4 regions of the Shewanella sp. VB17 genome follow, and region 4 is predicted to be linked to each of the others. Evidence: predicted binding sites of a transcription regulator. Region 4 holds the regulator's gene; each other region holds the start of a gene.
What was found. The regulator sigma-54, encoded in region 4, starts transcription at its own class of promoters, with help from an activator protein. The targets are predictions, from matches to a motif close to GTTGGCACGNNNNTNGNNT.
Positions count from the first base shown of each region.

Region 1 (5,843 bases), 2.6 Mb from region 4:
CACTGCAGCATTAATAGAAACGCTTGTTTTACCTACGCCACCTTTGCCACCAGAAACAGCGATGACCTTTACTCTATCGTTATTTGGTTGATTCATCATACGTAAGCCACTTGCTTGATCCCGAGTCATCTTTTTACTCAAATGCATAGGTCCTTTGATCAGACCCTTCATAATTCTGTTTTATTACTTGCTCTTTCCTGCCTAATGGTGATAGCGCTTTCTTTGCTAATGCTAATGTATCAGCAACTTGCATATCTTCAGGAACCCTTTGACCATCAGTAATATAACTTAATGGTAATCCACTTTGTATCAATACACTCAATGCAGGAGCTAAAGAAACTGACTCATCGAGTTTTGTAAGTACAGCCCCAGAAAGTGGGATCCGTTTAAATTGTGCGACGGCATCTTCTAGTACTCTTCTTTGTCCTGTTGCCGACAGTACCAGATAACTCCTAATAGGTAATCTGCTATTTGCAGCTAAATTATCGAGTTGCTGAAAAAGCCTAACATCTCGCTGACCCATACCCGCCGTATCTATCAATACTAGCTTGCGATTACGAAACTGATATATAATTTGTTCCAACTCATTGAGATCATGAGCTTGCTTCACTGGACACCCCATTATCTTGCCATAAGTTGCCAATTGCTCAAAGGCCCCAATGCGATAATGATCAGTGGTTATCAATGCAACTTGATCTGAGCCATGCTGTGTCGCAAATCGAGCAGCTAATTTAGCGACAGATGTGGTTTTACCAACCCCTGTAGGCCCAACAAATGCAACAACACCACCTTGACGAACAATATCATCTCCCTGATTATCCAACATATTGGCTAAGCAGCGTGGTAAAACCTTAACGAGCTCTGCTGGCTGATAATGCTCACTCAAGTCTGACAGTTTTGCCGCCACCATTGGAGAAAATTCAGCATCTAGCAGTTTACTTTCAAGCATAGCACCAACTGGATTCACTCGGCTTTTCTGCTCCGACAATAGTGATGTGACCTGGTGAGTTAATAAGTTACGTAAAGAAGCCAACTCTTCGCGCATCACATCCATTTCTTTGTCACCGTTATTTTTAACGTTTACCTTGGTTCTCTGAGGATATGGTACCTCTACTTTAGAGGTTATTTGCTTAGCCTGGGGCGCTTGTAAGCTTTTAGCCCAATCAGGCATATCAAACTCACTACGCTTATCTGCAGCTTGTTGATCAATCCGACTCTGTTGCCTTTCAAGTAGAGCTTGTAATGAATCAGCGTCAGGCTTTGCTTTCATATCTGAACTAACCGGCTTTTTGAATCCAAGGGATATTTTTTCCTCAGCTAATTCCATAAACTTTGATGACTTTGATGTCTGAGGCTTTTTGGGGACATTAGCTTTAGGATCGTCATAATCGATTGCTGCAACAATTTCAATGCCACCAGTCACCTTTTTATTTGACATAATAACAGCATCTGAGCCTAAGGTCTCTTTGACCTGAGCTAAAGCTGTACGCATATCTTTCGCTAAAAATCGTTTAATTTTCAATTTTATACCCTCTACTGGCCAACAGCAGATACTATTCTAATCTGCCTTTCATCGGGTACTTCCTGATAGGAAATCACCCTTAAGTTAGGAATAGTATGTTTAACAAACCTAGATAAGGTTGAACGTAACATACCAGAGGTAAGCAATATTGCGGGCTGCCCTATCATTTCTTGCCTTTGAGATGCATCTTCTAACGATTTTTGCATTCGTTCGGCTAAGCTAGGTTCAATATTAGGACCTTCTCCCCCTGTTGCTTGCATAGACTGATGCAACATTTGTTCCAACTCTGGCGCCAAAGTTATGACAGGTATTTCAGTTTCTGGGCCGCTAATCTCTTGAACTATCATTCGCTTTAATGCAATTCGAACAGCAGCGGTAAGCACTTCAGTATCGCTACTCTTTGGCCCATATTCCAGCAAGGTCTGCACTATGGTCTTAAGATCGCGAATGGATACTCCTTCATTGAGTAAATTCTGCATCACTTTCACGGCGGTACCCAGCGACATGACATCAGGAATAAAACCATCAACCAATTTGGGAGAGTGCTTATTCAACATATCCATCAATTGCTGCACTTCTTCATAACCCAGCAGTTTGGCTGCATTATTCGTTAACAATTGACTCAAATGAGTAGCAACAACAGTCGCAGCATCCACCACTGTATACCCCAAAGATTGTGCATGTTCTCGTAATTCAGGGGCAATCCATACCGCTTCTAAACCAAAAGCGGGATCGGTGGTTTCTATCCCATCTAATTTACCGTATACCTGACCGGGATTAATCGCTAGTTCACAATCGTGCCGAATATCAGCCTCTCCTGATGCCACTCCCATCAATGAAATACGGTAACTATTTGGAGAGAGGTCTAAGTTGTCTCGAATATGAACTGCTGGCACTAAAAAACCTAACTCCTGAGAAAGCTTCTTGCGTACTCCCTTTATACGTCCTAATAACTCTCCACCTTGCCCTTTATCCACCAAAGGAATTAAACGATAACCCACTTCCAAACCAATAGTATCAACGTGTTGCACATCATCCCAGCTAAGCTCTTTTGGCTTAGGATTGGTCACTTCTGCGGGAGGTTGCTGGGCGAGTTGTAGCGCATCGGCTCGTTTAGCCTCTTGCTTACGATAAAGTCTGTAGGCAACAAAGCCTGTAATGGCTCCGAAGGAAAGAAATGCAAAGTGTGGCATACCCGGTACTAGGCCCATAATCACTAACACACCAGAGGTAATGGCAATGGATTTAGGGCTATCAAACATCTGGCTCATCATCATCTGACCCATATCGCCTGACTCATTTTGACGTGTAACCATAAGCGCAGCAGCAATAGAAAGCAGTAAGCCTGGGATCTGAGCAACCAGCCCATCACCAATTGTCAATAGTGTATAAATTTCAATCGCTGATGATAAATCGAGATCATGTTGGACCATACCAATGACGAAACCCCCAATGATATTAATTACAAGTATCATAATTCCAGCAATAGCATCTCCTTTTACAAACTTTGACGCACCATCCATTGCCCCATAAAAATCAGCTTCTTTAGTTACGTCAGCTCGGCGTACCCTAGCTTGCTCTTGATTCAACACGCCGGCGTTTAAATCCGCATCAATCGCCATTTGTTTACCCGGCATCGCATCCAATGTAAAGCGTGCGCTGACTTCTGAGATCCGACCAGCCCCTTTAGTTACCACTGCAAAATTGATAATAATGAGGATTAAAAACACCACTAACCCCACAGCATAATTGCCGCCTATGACCACTGATCCAAATGCTTCAATCACTTTACCTGCCGCATCTCCTCCATTATGCCCTTCAAGCAAGACAACTCGAGTAGATGCTACATTCAATGCTAAACGCAGTAATGTAGCAACAAGAAGAACACTCGGGAAAGCCGCAAAATCTAAAGGCCTATTGGTATAAATCGATACCAGTAAAATAACAAGAGCAAGTGAGATATTAAAAGAAAATAAGATATCAAGAATAAATGCTGGTATTGGCAAAACAATCATAGCCAAACCTGCAATAACGAGTAAAGGCGTACCAAGCCCTTTTAAATGAGCTTGTTTAATATTTTTTAACTTCGCTATATTCACTTTCATATCCATTAAAAAGAGTCCAAACTTTGACATCTAACTCTAATTAAGCAATATTTAAGCCAATATACCTCATCACTATATAATGGTATTCATTCTATTACTAATAAAAAAATAAGATTAATTATTAATATCTTAAGTCATCAGGAATAGATTGGTTAGCAGGGATCTGCGTGGGCTTCCGTCCTCCATGTTGCTGATATTGACGCAATTGAAATACATAAGCCAATACCTGTGCTACCGCCGTAAAGAGTCCTTCTGGGATCTCCTGATCTATTTTAGTGGTATGATAAATAGCTCGCGCTAACGAGGGAGCAGACACTATCGCGATGTCGTATTCTCGTGCAATTTCTCTTATTTTAAATGCCACATCATCAACCCCTTTAGCTAAAACATAAGGTGCTGTCGACTTCAGAGCATCATACTTCACAGCGACAGCATAATGTTCCGGGTTAACCACAATAACATCAGCATTAGGTACTTCGCTCATCATCCGTCTTTGTGCCATTTCCCTTTGCATTTGTCTCACTCGCCCTTTCACTTCTGGCTTGCCTTCGGTATCCTTATATTCATCGCTCACTTCCTGCTTCGTCATTTTTAATTGTTTATTATGGTTCCATATTTGAAATGGTACATCGATCACCACCAGAATAATGGTTGAAGAACAGAGCAAAATAAACATCCAAGCTAACAGCTCTAAAGCGTGATAAACATTACCGGGAAGATGTTCCCGTGACAGAGCTAAAATATCATTAAAATAATAACTTAATAAAAAATAAGCCGATATAGCAATAACCGAAAACTTAGCAACACCTTTAATCAGTTCCACCAATGCTTGCACACCAAACATTCTTTTAAAGCCCTTCAATGGACTCATTTTACTCGCTGTAGGCATAAAAGCTTTAACTGAAAATGTAACGCCTCCAAGTACACTATTCCCAATAAATGCAAGTGCAGCGATAAAGACAATAAAACTCAGCATGGGCACGGCTAACTGCCGAGCAATAAACCCCCAAATTAGATACATTTCATGAGTGTCAAAAATTTTTATCCTATCAATGGTAAAAGCTGTTTTCATGATTAGCGCGACAGCACTGGCAATATCATCTCCGAACAACATGAAACCGATAGCTGAAGCGAGCAATACCGATGATGTTCCTAGATCTTTTGAACGAGCAACCTGCCCTTTGTCCCGCGATTGCTGGCGTCGCCTGGAGGTCGCTTCTTCTGTTTTTTCTTGACTGCTATCATTTTCAGACATAAATGATAGCCAACGCGTGATCAGCCATCAAAATACACCATCGACATTTAACATCGTCACCTTTAGTCATGATTAATATCTCCAACTCGCTGCACAGTTAAATACTAAAACAATCCATCGGTGTTACATTGTAATTCTACAATATCGCATAATAATAGTTGAGCTGCTTGCCATACTTCACCAAAATGTTCCATGATTGGCGTTAACGTTAACCATAAAATAAATAAACCAGCAACCATAGTCACCGGAAAACCAATAGAGAAAATATTGAGCTGCGGGGAAGCTCTTGTCATCACACCAAAAGACAAATTGATCATTAACAAAGCCACAATAGCAGTGATCGACATCGTCAAGGCTGCACCAAACATATAAGCCCCCCACTCCGCGAGGAGTTTATAGCTGGTGATGCTCAATCCCTTATCTGATATTGGGATGGTATCAAAACTGACCACCAACATCCGGATCAAGACTAAATGACCATCAACCGCGAGAAATATCATGGTCGTTAACAGTAAGAAAAAATTACCTATCACTGGAGTTTGCTGCCCCGATGAAGGATCAACCATAGAGGCAAAGCCTAAGCTGGTCTGCATACCAATAATTTGCCCTGTCAACACAAATGTCTGCATAAGTAACAGAGTGACAAATCCCATTGCAATACCAATAATAATCTGTTGAGCGACGATAAACACAGAAGACACAGACAAAAGATCCACATTTTCAACAGGAGGCAAAACAGGAGCTATTGCGAAGGTTATTGTCATCGATAATAGCAGTCTTACCCTTACTGGTGTTGTCTTAGCCCCCACAATCGCCATCGCCATCAGCATACTGGAGACTCTAAATAGCGGCCACATATAGGATGCTATCGTGTCCATTAGCGTCGCGATTAATATCTCCACAATTAAAATACTTTTTGACAATTAACATATTCAACCAAAAATGCTGAATGCAGACGACT
Region 1 is NZ_JABRVS010000001.1:2,062,737-2,068,579, reverse strand. It holds gene HQQ94_RS08905 (MinD/ParA family protein) at 1-129, opposite strand, end outside; gene flhF (flagellar biosynthesis protein FlhF) at 134-1,522, opposite strand; gene flhA (flagellar biosynthesis protein FlhA) at 1,534-3,621, opposite strand; gene flhB (flagellar biosynthesis protein FlhB) at 3,749-4,882, opposite strand; gene fliR (flagellar biosynthetic protein FliR) at 4,987-5,784, opposite strand.
Region 1: flhA (flagellar biosynthesis protein FlhA) is a predicted target of sigma-54. The motif match lies at 3,670-3,688, and genes of this name have one in related genera.

Region 2 (5,843 bases), 2.7 Mb from region 4:
ATAAAACCCGTATCTGATGGAATTAATACTTTTTGCCCGACTAATCCTGATGCTTGTAACGCTTGGCTTGAGGTCATAACAGCATTAAGATTAATGATTTCATCATTAAGATTATTAATCCCATCAACAGTTGAAAACGATGCCATCTGTGCAATCATTTTATCGTTATCAACGGGTTTAAATGGATCTTGCATCGATAGCTGTTGACTTAAAAGAGAAAAGAAATCTTCTTGGGTCAACTCTTGATTATTGGCCTCAGGTATTAATGAATCTTCGGGAAGACGAATGGCATCCAGAAACGGATTACCTGTCGTCGTTGTTTGCCCGCTACTTTCAGTTCTAGCTGCCTGAGCCGTCGATGTCGTTTGCGGTGCTGGCACAACAGGTTGCGACGCACCAGCAACGGGTTGAGTATTATTGAGTGGGTTAATGAGGCTCACGACTTACCTCCTCCTATTTGCCAATTCTGAGAGTTTGCTGAAGCATCGATTTGGCAGCTTCAGCGACCTGTACATTCATCTGATACGAACGAGAAGCCGAGATCATATCTGCCATCTCCTCCATCACATTCACATTGGGCTTATAAATAAAACCATCAGGATCTGCCATGGGGTGATTGGGTAAGTATTCCTTTAATAAAGGTGCATCACTTTCAACAATACCTTTTACCGCAACAGATTGTGATGACTGTTGTTGATGATTTGCTTTGGCCATTTCGGCTTCAAAAATGGGATGGCGAGCACGATACGTTTCAGCAATACTGCTGGAAACTGAATCTGCATTCGCAATATTACTGGCTGTGGTATTCAATCTTACCGATTGGGCAGACATACCAGAACCTGAGACATTAAAAATATTAAATAAGCTCATAATTAACTACCTTTTAATGCTTTCTTAAGTCCGGAAAATTTGCTGTCTAAAAACCCCAGCGACATCTGATACTCTAATGCATTTTGCATAAACTCGGATTGCTCTTGTTGAATATCAACCGTATTACCGTCACCTGTATCCGGTTGATTTGGAATTCTATATCCATAATTTTGCGCAGAAAGGGCGGTTAAATCGAAATGTTTGCTATCATTACCCATCATTTTTAAACCACGTTGACGTGTTGTTGCAGCTTGTAATGTTTTATCAAAATCAACATCGCGCGCCTTATAATGAGGAGTATCTGCATTGGCAATATTCGAGGAGATAACTTCAGCACGTTGAGAACGGATCCCAAGTGTATATTGGTGAACTCCTAATGCCTTATCAAAATTAATCGCCATAAAGTTGCCTCCTAAGCTTAATGCTAATAACAAAGCAATAGTCATGCCAGAAAAACAATATTGAGAGGGGATAATCTTTCTTTAAATAGGATAGTAATCAAAAAATAAGCCAGTTTACTGACTTAAGCAGATAAAGACTGAAATAGTGCTAAGAAATAAAGCCTATTTTATTTAATATTGAATAATCAAGGGATCGCTGAGCTGTAAACACCTTCGCTAATGAAAAAATACTGCCATATTCTTATGTTTTCTTTTGATAATAGATCCCAGGATTACACCGGATCATGTCAAACTCATCAGTTAATCCAGCAATCGACTCTGAAGCGCCAAGAAAAAGTACCCCTTTCGGATTTAAAGCGGCAGCAAATTGCCGTAATATTTTTGATTTTGCCTCAGGGGCAAAATAAATAAGGACATTACGACAAAAAATAATATCAAACTTACCTAATAAGGTATAACTCTCAAGTAAGTTATGAGCTCTGAAATTCACTAAGCGTTTAACGTTATCATTAATGACCATGCTGCCATCGGCAGTCGCAGCAAAAAATTGACGCTTACGCTCATCAGATAAACCACGTCCTAAAGCTAAGTTATCGTACTCAGCTGCCTTGCATCGCTCTAGCATAGAAGGAGATAAATCTGTCGCCAATATTGATGCTTTACCGGATAAAGAACCAGGTTTCTTTTGTTGATATTCTAAAATGGTCATGGCAAGTGAGTAAGGTTCTTGACCGGAAGAACACGCGGCAGACCAAATTTTAAGGGGGTTTCCAAGTTTGCTATAGTGAGGTAATAGATCATTGAACAGCAAATCAAACGGATATTTATCCCTAAACCACAAGGTTTCATTTGTGGTCATGGCATCGATGACTGAAGCCCGTAATTGTCGCTCAGCAGGCTTCATAGAATGTTTAACCACTTCTGATAATGATGGTAGGTTATAAAGCCCCATCAAAGGAGCAAGTCGACTGCGCACTAAATATTGTTTACTATCACCCAGCACAATACCGCTGTGTTGTTCCAGAAATAACCTAAATTGTGTGTACTCAGTTTCAGCAAGTGATTTGTTTGACACCTAGATATCCTAATATCAATAAAATAAACTATTACATTATAACAGTAACCATATACCCCGCAGTCTTATACGTTAGCAAGCTACAATAAACAAGCTTAATATAATAGTGCCCTTGTCCGCACAAATATCATTATAGACTCAAATGTTTATTTACTGCTGCCGCAAGTTCATCAGGATTGAATTTGGCAATAAAATCATTTGCCCCAACTTTCTCTACCATGGCCTGATTAAACACACCGCTCAAAGAAGTATGCAGTACTATTTTAATGTCTTTTAATTTTGGATTAGCCCTAATTTCAGACGTTAAGGTATAACCATCCATTTCGGGCATCTCAATATCAGAAATAATTAATGGGATTTCTGTCGACACATTATCCATGTCGACCGCCATCGCTGTCAATTTATCAAGTGCATCCTTACCATCTACCGCGGTATCAATCTCTAACCCCAGTGATTGGAGTGCACGAATTATCTGTTTTCTCGCCACCGCAGAATCATCAATCACCATGATATGGTAATTCGTATCTTTATCTAATGTTAACGAATCTGTTACCTCTTGGCTGAGTTCTGTTTTAACCGGTGAGATCTGATGAAGAATTTTTTCAACATCGAGGATTTCAACCAACTCCCCCTCTATTTCCGTCACTGCCGTAAGGTAAGAGTTTGCACCCGCCCCTTCTGGAGGTGGCATAATGGCTTCCCAGTTCATATTGATAATTCGCTCAACTGAACTCACCACAAAACCTTGAATACTGCGGTTGTACTCAGAAATAATAATAAAACAGCCGTCGACACTTTCAACAGGAGTGCCACCCGTTGCCGCACTTAAATCAATCACCGAAATGGTCGAGCCACGAATATGTGCCACACCTTTAACATACGGATTTAATTTAGGCAGAATGGTAAGTGGTGGGCATTGAAGAACCTCCTTGACTTTGAATACGTTGATCCCGAACCTTTGACTACCGTTAAGCTTAAACAGTAAAAGCTCTAATCGGTTTGCACCCACTAGCTGGGTTCGTTTGTTAACTGACTCAAGAACACTTGACATAATACGCTTGCCTTTGTCGTCTTTCTTCATGCCGACCTACATATCATCATTTAAATGCGTAGTAGGCATATTAATTGCTTGAATAGATCTATCTCACAACCAGACCGTGCAATAGTCAAGTTTCTGACTAATTATCTCTTAATATGAGAAGTGTAACATCACGGTCATGACGAAAGTATAGGTGTAATCTAGCGAATCAAGCTAGTCTATTCATTATGAAAGTACAAAATATTATCATTTTATTAGCCATATTCTTTACGACACACGCCTTGGGAGCAAGTAAAGCGAGTGTGCCCTCTCTATCGACCATATCAAACTTAGCCATAGAGGCTATTGAAAAAAAAATGAATATCACAGGGAATGCCAAGGTTAGCATCACGCCTCAAAAGCTGGATAAACGTCTCAACCTTCCCCCTTGCTTACCACCGATCATTGCAGCGCTCGCGACAAACCGAGCAATAAAGCGAACCAATACCGTCAAAATAAGTTGTAACAGCCCACAACTTGATTACCCATGGCAGATATTTATCGCTGTGCGTGTGGATATTCTCTACCCCGTTGTTGTGGCAAGAGAGCTGTTAGGCTCTGGTGACTTACTTACTCGCACAAATATTGCCATCCAATATGTCGATCAAAGCAACCTAAGAGGCCAGCAATTCGATACCATCGAACAAGTCATTGGCACTCGCGTAAAAAGACGTATTCCTGCTAATCTCCCCATTTTTAGTGACAATTTGTGTTTCGTCTGTAAAGGAGATACTGTATCTATATCAGCACGATCTTCGAATCTAATAATAAAAACCGTAGGACAAGCGCTACGAGATGGTAATTTAGGTGATAGGATTGGTATTAAGAATATGCATTCGAATAAGAACCTGTATGCCACTGTCATCGGAGTGGGTGAAGTTGAGGTAAGAATGTAAAAATGAAAAAAATAACTAAAGCTCTCACTATCATTGCCGATATGAGAATATGTTCTTCTTTTTTTACTTCTGGAGCCTCACAATGGCTATTGATATTAAACAAATAAATACCGCTGCTAATATTAGCAAAGTCTCAACAAATAAAACCGATCCAAAAACGGATCAAACAGGCAATAGCCCTGAATCGGCTAGTGCATCATCAAAAAGTGATTCTGTTTCAATCACGACTCAAGCTCAACAATTGCAAAAAATTCAAACGCAATTGGGCACTGTACCAGAGATTGATCAAGAAAAAGTGGCTGAAATTAAGCTTGCTATTGCAGAAGGACGTTATAAGATTGATGCTGAAAAGTTAGCCAGCAACATTGCTATTTTTGAAAATGAACTTAAGGATATCGACTAATTATTATGAGTCAGCTAGCCAGTATCATTGAAAAACAACATCAGCTATTACAAGAGTTGAAAGTCACAATATCAGCCGAAAAAGATGCATTAATTGAACAAGATGCTGAAAAATTACTGTCTCTCGCTTCCTGTAAAGCTCAATCGCTTGACGCCCTTAAAGCCAATGATAGCCTATTATCTACTCAAGCAGACTTATCTCAGCTATCAACAGATCCTTCTCTAGCTAAACAAGTACAAATAGCCAAAGTACAACTTGCAGAATGTCAGCAATTGAATATTGAAAATACCAGTCTAATAGAACTGAGTATCGCCAGTGTTAATCGTTTTGCCCAGGCTTTACAAGTAAGTCGTAATGCATCGAGTCTCACCTACAATGGCAAAGGCGAGACATCAACCATACCTTCATTAGGCAACGATCTAAAAGCCTAAACATACAGTAAGGGTGATGGTGAGAATCAACTCGCCACAGAAGATAGTCTCAATAGGTAATCAGGCCTAACATACTGACATGAAAAAACGTCTTACCCACTCAACAATCAATCACATAGCAACACTTATTTTTATTAAAAATAAGTCACATCCTTAATTTTTTGAATAGGGTTATTTTGTTGGTACAAAGCCCAAACTTGAGAAAAATCAAGCTCTAACTCTGTAACATAGTGCTCACCAGCAGGATAGCTTTTTACCACTTTAGCACCTCTAATAATCCCCGTTACAGAAGCTTGAATCATATCATCAGTCAACATCCATTCATTAACCTTACTGCTAGCAGATAATTCTTGACCATAAACCTGTTCAGCTAGCTCACGATAGGCGGCTATTTTCGATGCTTTCATTGCCATCAAAACCCGTTGTGACTTATCTTTTGAAGGCTGAGAAGCTAATGTTGCGTAGCCTATAGCTGTTAACTTGGGAAAACTCTCTGGCTGTTGAATTTCCCACTCTATGTATCTATCTTCAGATGCACAAGCTGACAATATCAGCATTATGACGATGAACCATATATTCATTTCAAATCTCCCATCACCCTAACTTCTTTCGCTCCCATCTGGCTATCTCGATACAATAACCCCTCTTGAGAGACCAACTTTTGTGAAGGCATTAAATAACCTGGCACA
Region 2 is NZ_JABRVS010000001.1:2,025,959-2,031,801, reverse strand. It holds gene HQQ94_RS08730 (flagellar hook assembly protein FlgD) at 1-440, opposite strand, end outside; gene flgC (flagellar basal body rod protein FlgC) at 454-870, opposite strand; gene flgB (flagellar basal body rod protein FlgB) at 873-1,271, opposite strand; gene HQQ94_RS08715 (protein-glutamate O-methyltransferase CheR) at 1,513-2,346, opposite strand; gene HQQ94_RS08710 (chemotaxis protein CheV) at 2,477-3,397, opposite strand; gene flgA (flagellar basal body P-ring formation chaperone FlgA) at 3,613-4,320, shown strand; gene flgM (flagellar biosynthesis anti-sigma factor FlgM) at 4,403-4,723, shown strand; gene flgN (flagellar export chaperone FlgN) at 4,729-5,154, shown strand; gene HQQ94_RS08690 (LPP20 family lipoprotein) at 5,289-5,735, opposite strand; gene HQQ94_RS08685 (FlgO family outer membrane protein) at 5,732-5,843, opposite strand, start outside.
Region 2: flgA (flagellar basal body P-ring formation chaperone FlgA) is a predicted target of sigma-54. The motif match lies at 3,459-3,477, and genes of this name have one in related genera.

Region 3 (5,843 bases), 2.7 Mb from region 4:
ATAATTGCCAGCTAAGCAAACAATACAGAATATCCGTCAGATAAATGCCGTACATTATTGCCATTTAACTTTTTAAAATATGGAGATAACACATTATGCAAGGAACATATTCTACACCCTATAACGATAAAGGTGAGGCCTCATTTTGGCGAACAGCAGTTGCTAGTATTACGCTGGGTCAAGATATTTTCCCCCTACTACATCAAATTACATTGAATATTAACAACCCCCGAATTTCATCCATTGGTTCTTGCTTTGCTCAACATGTAGGACAGTGGCTTAATGCTGGTGGATACCGATTTAATCAAAGCAAGCTTGAAATGCAGCAAGTCTCCAGTTTTGCCTTTGGCAATTTATATACTCCTAGATGCCTGCTACAGTGGCTTAATATTAATTATGCTCGAAAGCCATTCGACACAAATAGTGCCATTTACATCGACAATAATAAATTCTATGACTTGTTAAGACCCAGCTTTAACCCAGCTGGCTTTGATTCACAAACTGACTTAGTTGCTGCTAGAATTGCAGCCGCAGCAGAAATGAGGACCACTCTCGTTGAAACTGATGTACTGATATTAACACTTGGTTTAACCGAAGCTTGGAAAGATAGCAATGATGTCTACTACCCAAGTTGTCCCGGCGTCATATCAGGCTTATTCGATGACTCCATTTATCAATTTCACAACTTCAGTTATGAAGAACTCCGTGGCGATCTTGAAGATATTGCCAGTCAACTTAACGCTATAAACCCTAACATCCACATCATTTTGACCGTGTCTCCCGTCCCTTTGACTGCGACTATGACCGACAAGCATATAATGGTCGCAAATCAGCACTCTAAATCATTACTGCGAACTGTTGCAGGTTTTTTAAGTGATAATAACCCTCGTTTTTCTTACTTTCCATCTTACGAGATCATTACAGTCCCTTGCGCTCAAGATTTTAGATTTGAAACCAACTTAAGATCGGTCACCCCACAAGCCATAAACTATGTGATGCAACACTTCCGCAGTGTCATTGATAAAACGGTTTTAGCTCAACCACGCCAAGAGCAGAAAATTAACCTCTTGCAAGCTAAAGTTAACCGTCCAGACAACAATGAAGTGGTATGCGAAGAAGAGCTACTCGAAACAACAAAGAGACTAAACACTATCCAAGTACCGCAAACAAAATACAATGTAACTCTCTTTGGTGACAGTCATATGAGTAAACTATCCAACGCATTTAACAATATAAGTATTCAACATTGTGGCGGCATGGTGATGAATGGATCTGGATTCTCAAACAAGAAATTTTCTATTTGCGATACCGAATATTTTGTCCCCTTAGAAAGTGCAATATCAAGAAAACTATGGTCCGCCATATTGGGCAATTTACACAATCATGAGCAAAGCGGGACAACATCTAACTCGACGATAATAACCAACCTCGCTATGCAGACACATAGAAATTTATCTCGGCTAGGCACTTGGCTAAAGCAAGCCTACCCTGAAGGTATAACTAAAATCACCACCAAGGATTTTGTCGATTACTTTAACGATGACCTAATTGAACAAATGTCCATCCTGTTAAAGCTTCACGAACATGGGCATAGAGTCATTGTGGTATCCGACCCACCTTTTAGCCAATATTTTGAAGAGTCGAGCTCGTTCACCCATTTAATTTATGCTTATTTTGATGCCATGGAGTATGTATTAACCCAGTTAGGGATCACCTTTTTTAATGCCGCGACCACATTTGATACGGAAATTGCTGATCCTGAAAACTACACCTCTACTATTGTGTTTCCCGATAATAAACAAGATTGGGCGCACGGGAATGATAGATATTATACTTGGCTCGCCCAAAAATTAGCCCCATTACTACATCAAAATGCACCTAAACGAGCTCGGTCAGCCTGACATCCGCAAGCTCTTGATCTTACATGGCTGTACTGACTTAATTCAGTGTAAAGGTATCATTCAACGGCTCGATAGCGAGCCGTTGAATGATAAAGGCACGATTTTTGCTTTATCCTATAAAATACTTGGCAGCGAGCTTACCTGTCATTTTTATGTCGATGAACGCCTAGCCAGTAATATCGACCACAATAGATGGATTAAAGATGAAATATGTAACCTTGTTTCTACTCACAACAGCAATACTCTTCCCTTCTTTATCAATGGCCGCTTGGGTTGTCGTCAAAGGAGAATCCAATATCATCGATGGTAATGTGACTAAAGCCCGTGAAGATGCCATTCATCAAGCACTCACTTATGCCACACTGCAAAATGGGGCCAGTTTTACCAGCTCACAAACAGTCAACAATGGCCAACTAACCCAAGACAAATTTGCTATCGAGCAACAATCTCAAGCCACTAAAATTGAATTAATTAATGAATTTATAGAAGCCGATAAATTAACCGTGATGATAAGAGTTGATGTGATTGGTGCCAGCTCACATCAAGCTCAATGTGACAGTCAAGCACTAAAAGCAGCAATACTTGTTCCCCAAGCAATAATCAAAAATAGAGTTCAGTTGCGCTATGGTAATATCGGTTTCTTTGAAAAAGCACTCTCCATACGGCTTGGTGATGCCTTGACACAAACATCAAAAAATAGTTTTTCTCATCTACACGCCAATGAACGACTCGATATAGCACAAGCCTTAGTGGATATTAGAGGCTATCGACTTCCTAGCTGGCTTAGTGAGATCACCGACAGCCAATACGTACTACTACCAGAAATTATCGACATTTCAACCGATCCCGCAACCCAAAGTATGCTGGGGTTGTGGAATCATGCACCCATTCGTCATTTCCAACTCAGACTCTCGCTGTACCACGGGATCAGTGGTGAGCAGATCTGGAGTCAAGATTACATCTCATCAGCTCCTTGGGAGTTCGAACGCCAAGAAACCGTGCCGTCAAATCAAAACAGATTTTGGCACTCAGCTTATGGAAAAAATATTGACAAGGTACTCATTAAAGCCATACAAGATATTGACAACAGCTTAAGTTGTCGCCCTATTCTTGGTCAGGTGGTCGCTAAACACCGCGACAGGCTGATTCTTAATCTAGGCCGCCGTCATGGCATACGCATAGGCGATTCGTTTCAATTAATTTTACAAGAAAACCTGCCAGATCGTTTTGATAAAATGCGCGCCGTTGCCGGTAAAAGTCGCGCCACAGTCAAAATAGATCAAGTCACTCAAGACACAGCAACTGCAATTCTTGTCGGACAAAAAGCGTCCTATAATGTGCAAGTTAACGATATCGCGATTAAGATGTAATATCAGGCAGGCAATGATTGAAAGCACGTAATACACAGATCAATGACTGATTAAGAGCACTGGCTGACTCCCTAAAGAGGCAACACCAGCCTTATTTTCGAATAAGAATTAAGCAACTAAATTTAAAGCCTTTTCATCTATAAAAAAATCAGTATAATCACTCGCGTCTCCTTATAGCTCAACAGGATAGAGCAGTCGCCTCCTAAGCGATCGATCGGGGTTCGAGTCCCTGTGGGGAGACCATAATTTGGTTAAGTGTATAGTGACACTTAATGAGCAGTTCCTTTCTGCTGTATCAACCTTTATTGTTATCTGTTCCGTTTCTTGAGTTCAACTCTGATTAACAATGACTGGCTATGACTTTTGTTGTTAACTGTTACTGTTTATTAGATCACGTGGTTTCGTCATCTTGTGCCAACTCACCTCTAGCCTACGCCTCATATGATGTTCTTGTTCATCAGCTCGCACTCTTTAATCCTTAATAGGGCTAGCGGCTTGACCACCAAGGATGGTGATACTAAAGACAGCAGCTAAAGACAGGACAGCCAAATCTGTTGTGCTTTAGCATATCCTCTACTAGCCTTTACGTTACCTCAACTACGTATTGTTCAGGATAACGATCATGACGTCAGCTAGAAGAACCCTCATTGATGCAGAATCAACGCCGTTTTATCACATAATAAATCGTTGTGTAAGAAGGGCCTACCTATGTGGGGAAGATAAGCTCACTGGGAAAAGTTATGAGCATCGTCGCGGCTGGATTGTCGATAAAATCAAAGCGCTTTCGAACATATTTTGTATTGATATATGCGCCTATGCGGTAATGAACAATCACTACCATTTAGTGCTTAACATTGACATGGATAAAGCCAAGTCTTTGAGCCACCGTGAAATAATTACCCGATGGTGCCAGATTACCAAGGGCCATGATGTAGCCACTAAATACATGAATGGTGACGCTTTGATTGAAGGAGAGCGCATACTTCTTGATGGTTTACTGACTGAGTGGCACGAGCGTTTATCTAGCATATCCTGGTTTATGCGCTGCCTAAACGAAGAGATTGCCCGTAGGTCCAACCGTGAAGATGAGTGTAAAGGGGGCTTTCTGGGAAGGGCGCTTTAAGTCACAAGCTCTACTTGATGAGCAAGCACTATTAGCCTGCATGATGTATGTTGATTTAAACCCTATCAGAGCAGGAATAGCCGACACACTGCAAGCTTCTGATTATACGTCGATTCAGGAGCGCATTAACGCGCTAAATACACCTGATAAACCAAATAATGATGAATCAACACTCATCCCGAGTGAGCGACTCAACCCCCTTGCCAAATTTGATGGTGCAGCTCATTTAGCACCTCAATCAGGCATCCCATTTCATTTCTGTGATTATTTACAACTTATCGATTGGACTGGCAGAGCAATTAGGCCAGACAAAAGAGGGTTCATCGACGCAAGTCGTCCTAAATTACTTGATGAACTTGGTATATCATCCGATGCCTGGATCACCTCAGCAAAAGAGTTTCGCCGCCAATACAGTGGTATTAGTGGTCGCTGGGATGCCATGTGTGCCTTCAAAAGACAGCATCACAGTGGTCAATGGTGCAAAGGTAAGGCCAGTAGCGATGCACTTCACCCCTCGCCTTAGTCGTATATTACTGAGATCGAGCAATCATCTACAAATACTTGGAAATAATTAGGGGTTCCGAATAAACCAAGGTACTTTTTCTAGTCAATGTCAGTTTAATTAGAGTCTCAGCTCTAACTAATAACTGTCCAAAATCGCGTTAGCAATCATAAAATCTCAATCGAAGAAACAATGCTTTGCTTTTAACAAAGGTGTAGATACGGCTGCGAGTTTCGGTTTCAAGGATGAAACCGTAAAGCGGCCATGGATGGCTTCACAGCGTCTCGCAGAAATGTCTACACATAGGTCCACGGCAGGTGATTAATAAAATTTGAAACTTTGGCCATCAATAAGCCAATCAAACACCCAACCTGCCCAATGAACCCAACCAAAAGATATTTAAAACTTGTTATCCGACAAGTGAGGTATTAACCTGCTGCAAGCAATAAACACCAATGAGTCTATGGTTATCAATAAGCCAAATGAACCCAACACTAAAATAGATTTGCAACTTGTTATCCGACAAGTAACCAAAACCCTTGATTTTAAGCGCTATACACACCACAGTTGTAACCTTAAATAGACTGATCACAGACACTCACCATGCCCTTGCCTATTTTATATTCTTTGCAACATTGTCCCTATGCCATGCGAGCACGAATGGGGCTATTATTAGCCAATCAAAGCGTGATGCTGCGGGCTATAAATTTAAAGGACAAGCCCGAAGCCATGTTGCAAGTCTCACCTAAGGGGACGGTTCCTGTCTTAATTATTCAAGGCAATGATAAAATTCAAGTCATTGATGAAAGTCTCGACATCATGCTTTGGGCGCTTGAGCAAGATGATCCTCACGCACTGCTTTATGCTCAATCGTCTGCAATATTGCCAACAATGCTCGACCTTATAGAGCATAATGATAAGGTATTTAAGCCTTTGTTAGAGCAATA
Region 3 is NZ_JABRVS010000001.1:2,019,340-2,025,182, reverse strand. It holds gene HQQ94_RS08680 (GSCFA domain-containing protein) at 96-1,901, shown strand; gene HQQ94_RS08675 (flagellar assembly protein FlgT) at 2,105-3,271, shown strand; tRNA gene HQQ94_RS08670 (tRNA-Arg) at 3,439-3,514, shown strand; partial or broken gene HQQ94_RS08665 (transposase) at 3,894-4,917, shown strand; gene HQQ94_RS08660 (glutathione S-transferase) at 5,500-5,843, shown strand, end outside.
Region 3: HQQ94_RS08675 (flagellar assembly protein FlgT) is a predicted target of sigma-54. The motif match lies at 1,993-2,011, and genes of this name have one in related genera.

Region 4 (5,843 bases):
TTGGGCCTATTTGTCCTAAGGCAATTCCGCGTATGACGAGTGCTAAAGTTTGGTTGCCAGCCACACCGCCCATACTTGGCACTATGGTCATTAATACTGCAATGGTAGCAAATTGCTCTAAAGTAGCTTCAAATATATTACTCACAGAGGCAGCCAAGAGCGCGGCAAATAGATTAATGGTAAGCCACAGTGAGCGTTGAAATGTACTTTTTAGTACCGGACCGAAAGTGTCCGCATCATCATCCATACCTGCCATGCCCATCATTGAATGTTCAGCATCTTCTCTTATAACATCAACGACATCATCTATGGTTATACGACCTAATAGCTTGTTATTATAATCAATAATTGGGGCTGATATCCAATCATGGCGTTCAAAGAGTTGTGCGACTTCAGTATCTGACATATCAACATGAATTGCTTCGTGTTTGGCATCCATAACGTCTTTTATTGATGAATTTGGATCGCAGGTTAGCAGGGCCGATAGCTTAACTCCGCCTAGTAACCTGTCTTGCTTATCGACCACATATAAGGTGTCTGTGGCGTCAGGAAGTTCTCCCCTGATCCTTAAGTACCGTAAGATCACATCGATATTAACATCGGGCCTAAGTGTGACAGTGTCGGTATTCATGATGCTGCCAGCAGTATCTTCGGGATAAGAAAGTGCTTGCTCTACTCTATCCCTATCTTGGCTACTCATTGAGTGAAGTACTTGATTGAATATACTGTCGGGTAGACTACGTAAAATATAGGCGAGATCGTCTGTGTCCATCCCCTCGGTTGCTTTTGCAAGACGCTCAGGGCTCATCTGTTTGATCAAGTTATCTTTGAGATCTTCACCAAGTTCATCGAGCACTTCACCCGTTTGCTCTGGGTCGATAAGTTGCCATAAAACCTGGCGTGTTTTAGGTGGTGATGATTCCAGAATAAAAGCAATGTCAGAGGTTGCCATGGCATGGAGCATATTTCTGACGTGGACAAACATACCGCTGCTTAGTGCTTTAGTGAGTTGGTTTAGTCGGTGATCCGTGAGCTCATTGTTTAATATTTCAATTGGCATAATAATAGGCCCTAGAGCTGTCTGTTTGGGCAGTAAAAGTACCGCTGCTATTTAGCTGGCTTCATCAAATTTGGCATCAACCAGAGCACATATAGCATCGAGTGCTGCATTGGCATCTCGACCTTCTCCGATTAGGGTGATGGTTTTACCTATGCCTGTTTCTAACATTAATAAGCCCAATACACTTGCTGCGGAGGCTTTTTTATCACCTTGTATTATGGTTACTTGGGCATCAAATTCTGATGCCAGTATGGCAAGTTTAGTCGCCGCACGGGCATGAAGCCCTAATTTGTTGCATATTGTGACTTGACGCTCTAGTTTAGTCATTGCTTAATTCACGGTGGCGGGCTTGGACTGTATGTTTACTATTACTAAAGAGTTTAGCTAGCTGATCAGTGACATAGACAGATCTATGTTGACCGCCGGTACATCCAATGGCAATCGTGAGATAGCTACGGTTGTTGCGTTCTAGGTGTGGCAGCCAGGTTTCCAGCAGGTTTTCAATCTGCCAAATAAACTTATTCACTGTCGGTTGTTGACTTAAGAAAAGCTGCACAGGTTCATCGAGTCCCGTCATTGGTCTGAGATCGGGTTCCCAATGTGGATTCGGTAAAAATCGGACATCAAACATGAAATCCGCTTCTACTGGCATGCCATATTTAAATCCAAAAGATTCAAAGTTGATCACCAACTCTTTATCTACGTAACCTAATAAAATTTCTCTTATTTTATTATTCAGATCATAAATATTGAGATTTGAGGTATCGATATAATGATCAACCAGTTTAGAGACGGGCTCCAATAATACTCGTTCTTGATCTATGGCCTCCTTTAGTGATGTTTTACTTCTCGATAGCGGGTGGAGGCGACGAGTTTCACTGTAACGTTTAAGCAGAATATCATCTCTAGAATTGAGAAAAAAACTTAACAGTTCAGTGCCCTCAGGTAACTTTGAAAGTTGTGTCTTTAATTCAGTCTCGTGTATATTACGAACATCTACGCTAATAGCGACAAGCTCAGTGCTTCCTTTGAGCTGTTCAAGTAACTTGTCCATCAATGTTAGAGGAAGATTGTCGACACAGTAGTAGCCTAGATCCTCCAATACCCTAAGGACAACAGATTTACCCGATCCGGAACGGCCGGATACCATAACCAGTTTCATTGTGTTATCACCTGATAAAGTTCTGATCCATCTTGTGTTTTTCGTAATTGTTTTAAAATTACTTTATCGTTCAGTTTCTGCGCCATAGCAGACAAGGTGCTTAAGTGCTGTTCACATTGATCAGCAGGCACTAGTAGTGCAAATAATATATCTACCGGCTGATTATCAATTGAATCAAAAGGGATTGGCTCCTCGCATTTAATAAATACTGCAACGGGGTGACTAATATTGGTTAACCTTCCATGTGGAATCGCTATACCATTACCTATACCTGTGCTGCCCATTTTCTCTCTCGTTAAAAGACTTTCAAAAATCTCTTGAGAGGAAAGGCTAGGGTACTGGGCAGCAATAAGATCGCTGATGAGTTCCAGTACTTTTTTCTTACTGCCCGGAGTGGCGCAAGTTGTGCACTCCGGCTGCAGGATGGTACTTAATTCCATGGTTAATGTTTTATTTGCTTCTCTTTGTGTTTAATAACCTGACGGTCGAGCTTATCTATCAGGGAGTCGATTGCAGTATACATGTCAGTGTGTTCTGAGGTTGCAAAAACTTCACCACCAGCAAGGTGGAGTTTAGCCTCTGCTTTCTGCTGCATTTTCTGAACATTTAAAATAACGTGCACATTATTGATCTGATCGAAATGTCGTTCAAGCTTTGAAAATTTTTCTTCAATATATTGACGTAATGATTTAGTAATTTCAATGTGATGCCCAGTGACGTTTATTTGCATAGAAATACTCCTCCAGTTTCGATTATGTTAAAATGTGCTCGTTACCTTGAGGTGAATATTGCTATTTATGCATTAAATAATATGCCTAAATGATTAACCTCAATATGTTAATTCTCTATAAACTCTTTCTTTGATTTGATGGCGGGATTAGCATCGCTTCTCGATACTTGGCGATGGTTCGTCTCGCTACCTTGATACCTTGATCAGCTAATAATAGTACCATTTTACTATCACTTAATGGCTTTTGCTGATTTTCTGCTGCAACTAGCTTTTTAATAAAGGCGCGAATCGCGGTTGATGAACATTCGCCACCATCATCAGTCCCCACGTGGCTTGAGAAGAAATATTTTAGCTCAAATATGCCTTTAGGAGTGTGCATATATTTTTGCGTTGTGACACGAGATATAGTCGATTCATGCATTTCGACTTCTTCAGCTATGTCATTTAACACCATAGGTTTCATCGCTTCTTCACCGTATTCAAAGAAGCCTTGTTGGAACTTAACAATACAGTTAGAGACTTTAAGAAGAGTCTCATTTCGACTTTCTATACTTTTGATAAACCACTTGGCTTCTTGTAAGTGTCCACGGATAAATTGACTATCGACTTGACTCTTAGTACTGCGAGCCATGGAAGCATAATGTTGATTAACATTTATTTTTGGCATGTGATCTGGGTTTAGCTCGACGACCCAGCGACCTTTCTTCTTCGTAACAGTGACATCGGGGATAACATACTCATCACGGCTTCGTGTAATGGCAAGCCCAGGGCGCGGTGTTAGTGTTTGGATCAACGCTATTGCTTGTCTTAAATCATCTTCTTTTAATTTTGTTTTTCGCATTAAGAGGCGGAAGTCTCGACCTGCGATGAGATCTAAATATTCCTTAATCAGTAACCTAGCATTGTCTATATGAGGAGTCGTATCAGCATACTGAGCGAGCTGGATAAATAGACATTCACTGAGATCGCGAGCTGCGACGCCAATAGGATCAAAATGTTGCACACGCTTAAGCACGGCTTCAATCTCATCAAGCTCTATGTCAGGATCACCCATCGCTTCTAATATATCGTCAGTACTTTGTGTGAGGTAACCACGTTCATCAATCGCATCGATAATGGCAGTAGCAATAGCCAAGTCATTATCAGAAAAAGGGGTTAAATTTTTTTGCCACTCAAGATGCTCATATAACCCTTCACTGGTTTCGCCTTGAAAAGGAAGGTCATCATTACGCATGGCCCCTGAACTGGAGTTTTGGCTGGCGGTGTAAACCTCATCCCAGGTTGTGTCCATAGGCAGGTCTTCAGGCATAGAATCCTGAGTGAGGGCATCGGACGTGTCAAGCGTGGAGTTATCTTTTTCAGCTTCAGTGTCAGTATCGGCAGTGTTGTTTAAATCTGATTCATTGTCGTTTTTTACATTGGCTTGTTCTTCATCCAACTCAAGTAGCGGATTTGAATCTAATGCTTGCTGGATCTCTTGTTGTAGTTCCAGTGACGACAGCTGCAAGAGACGAATAGCCTGTTGTAGCTGAGGAGTCATGGTTAACTGTTGACCCATTTTTAGCTGGAGTGACGCTTTCATGTACTGCTATTCCCTTCTTGGTACTGATAAAATGAGAAAGCCTGCTGGAGTTATGTGTGGAGTTCATCTCCCTAAATACACTGCATTAGTATCACTCATGATGTTATTTGATACGTATTTATTAGCGTAAATCTCTCCTTTGATTAACTATAGCTTGAATTGCTCACCTAAGTACACTGCTCGAACTTGTTGATTGTCTAAGATTTCAGCAGGCGTTCCTTCGGCAATTAAATTTCCGTGACTGACAATGTATGCATGTTCACAAACGTCTAATGTTTCTCGTACGTTGTGATCTGTAATGAGTACCCCTAAACCGCGACTCTTGAGTTGTAAAATAATTTTTTTTATATCAATAACAGAAATAGGATCGACACCTGCAAAAGGCTCATCAAGTAAAATAAACTTTGGATTGGCTGCTAATGCTCTCGCGATTTCTACTCGTCTTCTTTCACCACCAGAGAGTGTCATGCCTTGGCTATCGCGAATATGGGTAATGTGAAACTCTTCAAGAAGGTGCTCTAATTGCACTTCACGTTCATTACGATTAAGTTCTTTTCGAGTTTGTAATACGGCCATAATATTGTCTCGAACAGACAGTTTTCTAAAAATACTGGCCTCTTGCGGTAGATAACCTATGCCTTTGCGGGCGCGAAGATGGATAGGATCTAAAGTGAGATCATCATCATTAATGAATATCCGGCCTTTATCACTTTGCACCAGTCCTACGACCATATAAAAAGTGGTTGTTTTCCCGGCGCCATTTGGGCCTAATAGCCCGACAATCTGACCTGTTTTAACACGTAAACTCACATCTTGTACTACGGCTCTATTTTTATAACTTTTAGCAAGATTGATTGCTTTTAATGTCAAATCTTTCATTCTTGTTCCTGACTGTTTAATGCCGGGTCAATGGGGTCAATTGGCTGCTCAGGTTTGGTTTGAGGTTTAGATTCTTGTTGGTAATTTTCAGGTCGGATGATGGTGATCACCCGTTCATCGCCTGTGCTTTTCGCGATGAGTTTTTGTTCGGCGAGATTATATAAGATCTGATCGCCTGTGACCTGACTTCCATCTTGCTCGAGCGTAGCATTACCGTTCAAAGTTAGGGTACGCTTAGATAGCTCATAGCGGATTTCTTGTGCATTTGCCGATGCAGGTTTGCCGTCTTCCATTATCTGTGAGTAGGTTGCCGGATTGCCGCTCGCGATTAAAATACGTCCGCTGGTGCCTTCTTCAGTGAAAGCCCGCAGTTTATCAGCATTAATTTTGACAGAGCCTTGTGTGACTTCAACTGGGCCATTAAATATAA
Region 4 is NZ_JABRVS010000001.1:4,698,570-4,704,412, reverse strand. It holds gene mgtE (magnesium transporter) at 1-1,060, opposite strand, end outside; gene HQQ94_RS20270 (HPr family phosphocarrier protein) at 1,112-1,387, opposite strand; gene rapZ (RNase adapter RapZ) at 1,380-2,222, opposite strand; gene ptsN (PTS IIA-like nitrogen regulatory protein PtsN) at 2,219-2,662, opposite strand; gene hpf (ribosome hibernation promoting factor) at 2,665-2,952, opposite strand; gene HQQ94_RS20250 (RNA polymerase factor sigma-54) at 3,068-4,534, opposite strand; gene lptB (LPS export ABC transporter ATP-binding protein) at 4,682-5,413, opposite strand; gene lptA (lipopolysaccharide transport periplasmic protein LptA) at 5,410-5,843, opposite strand, start outside.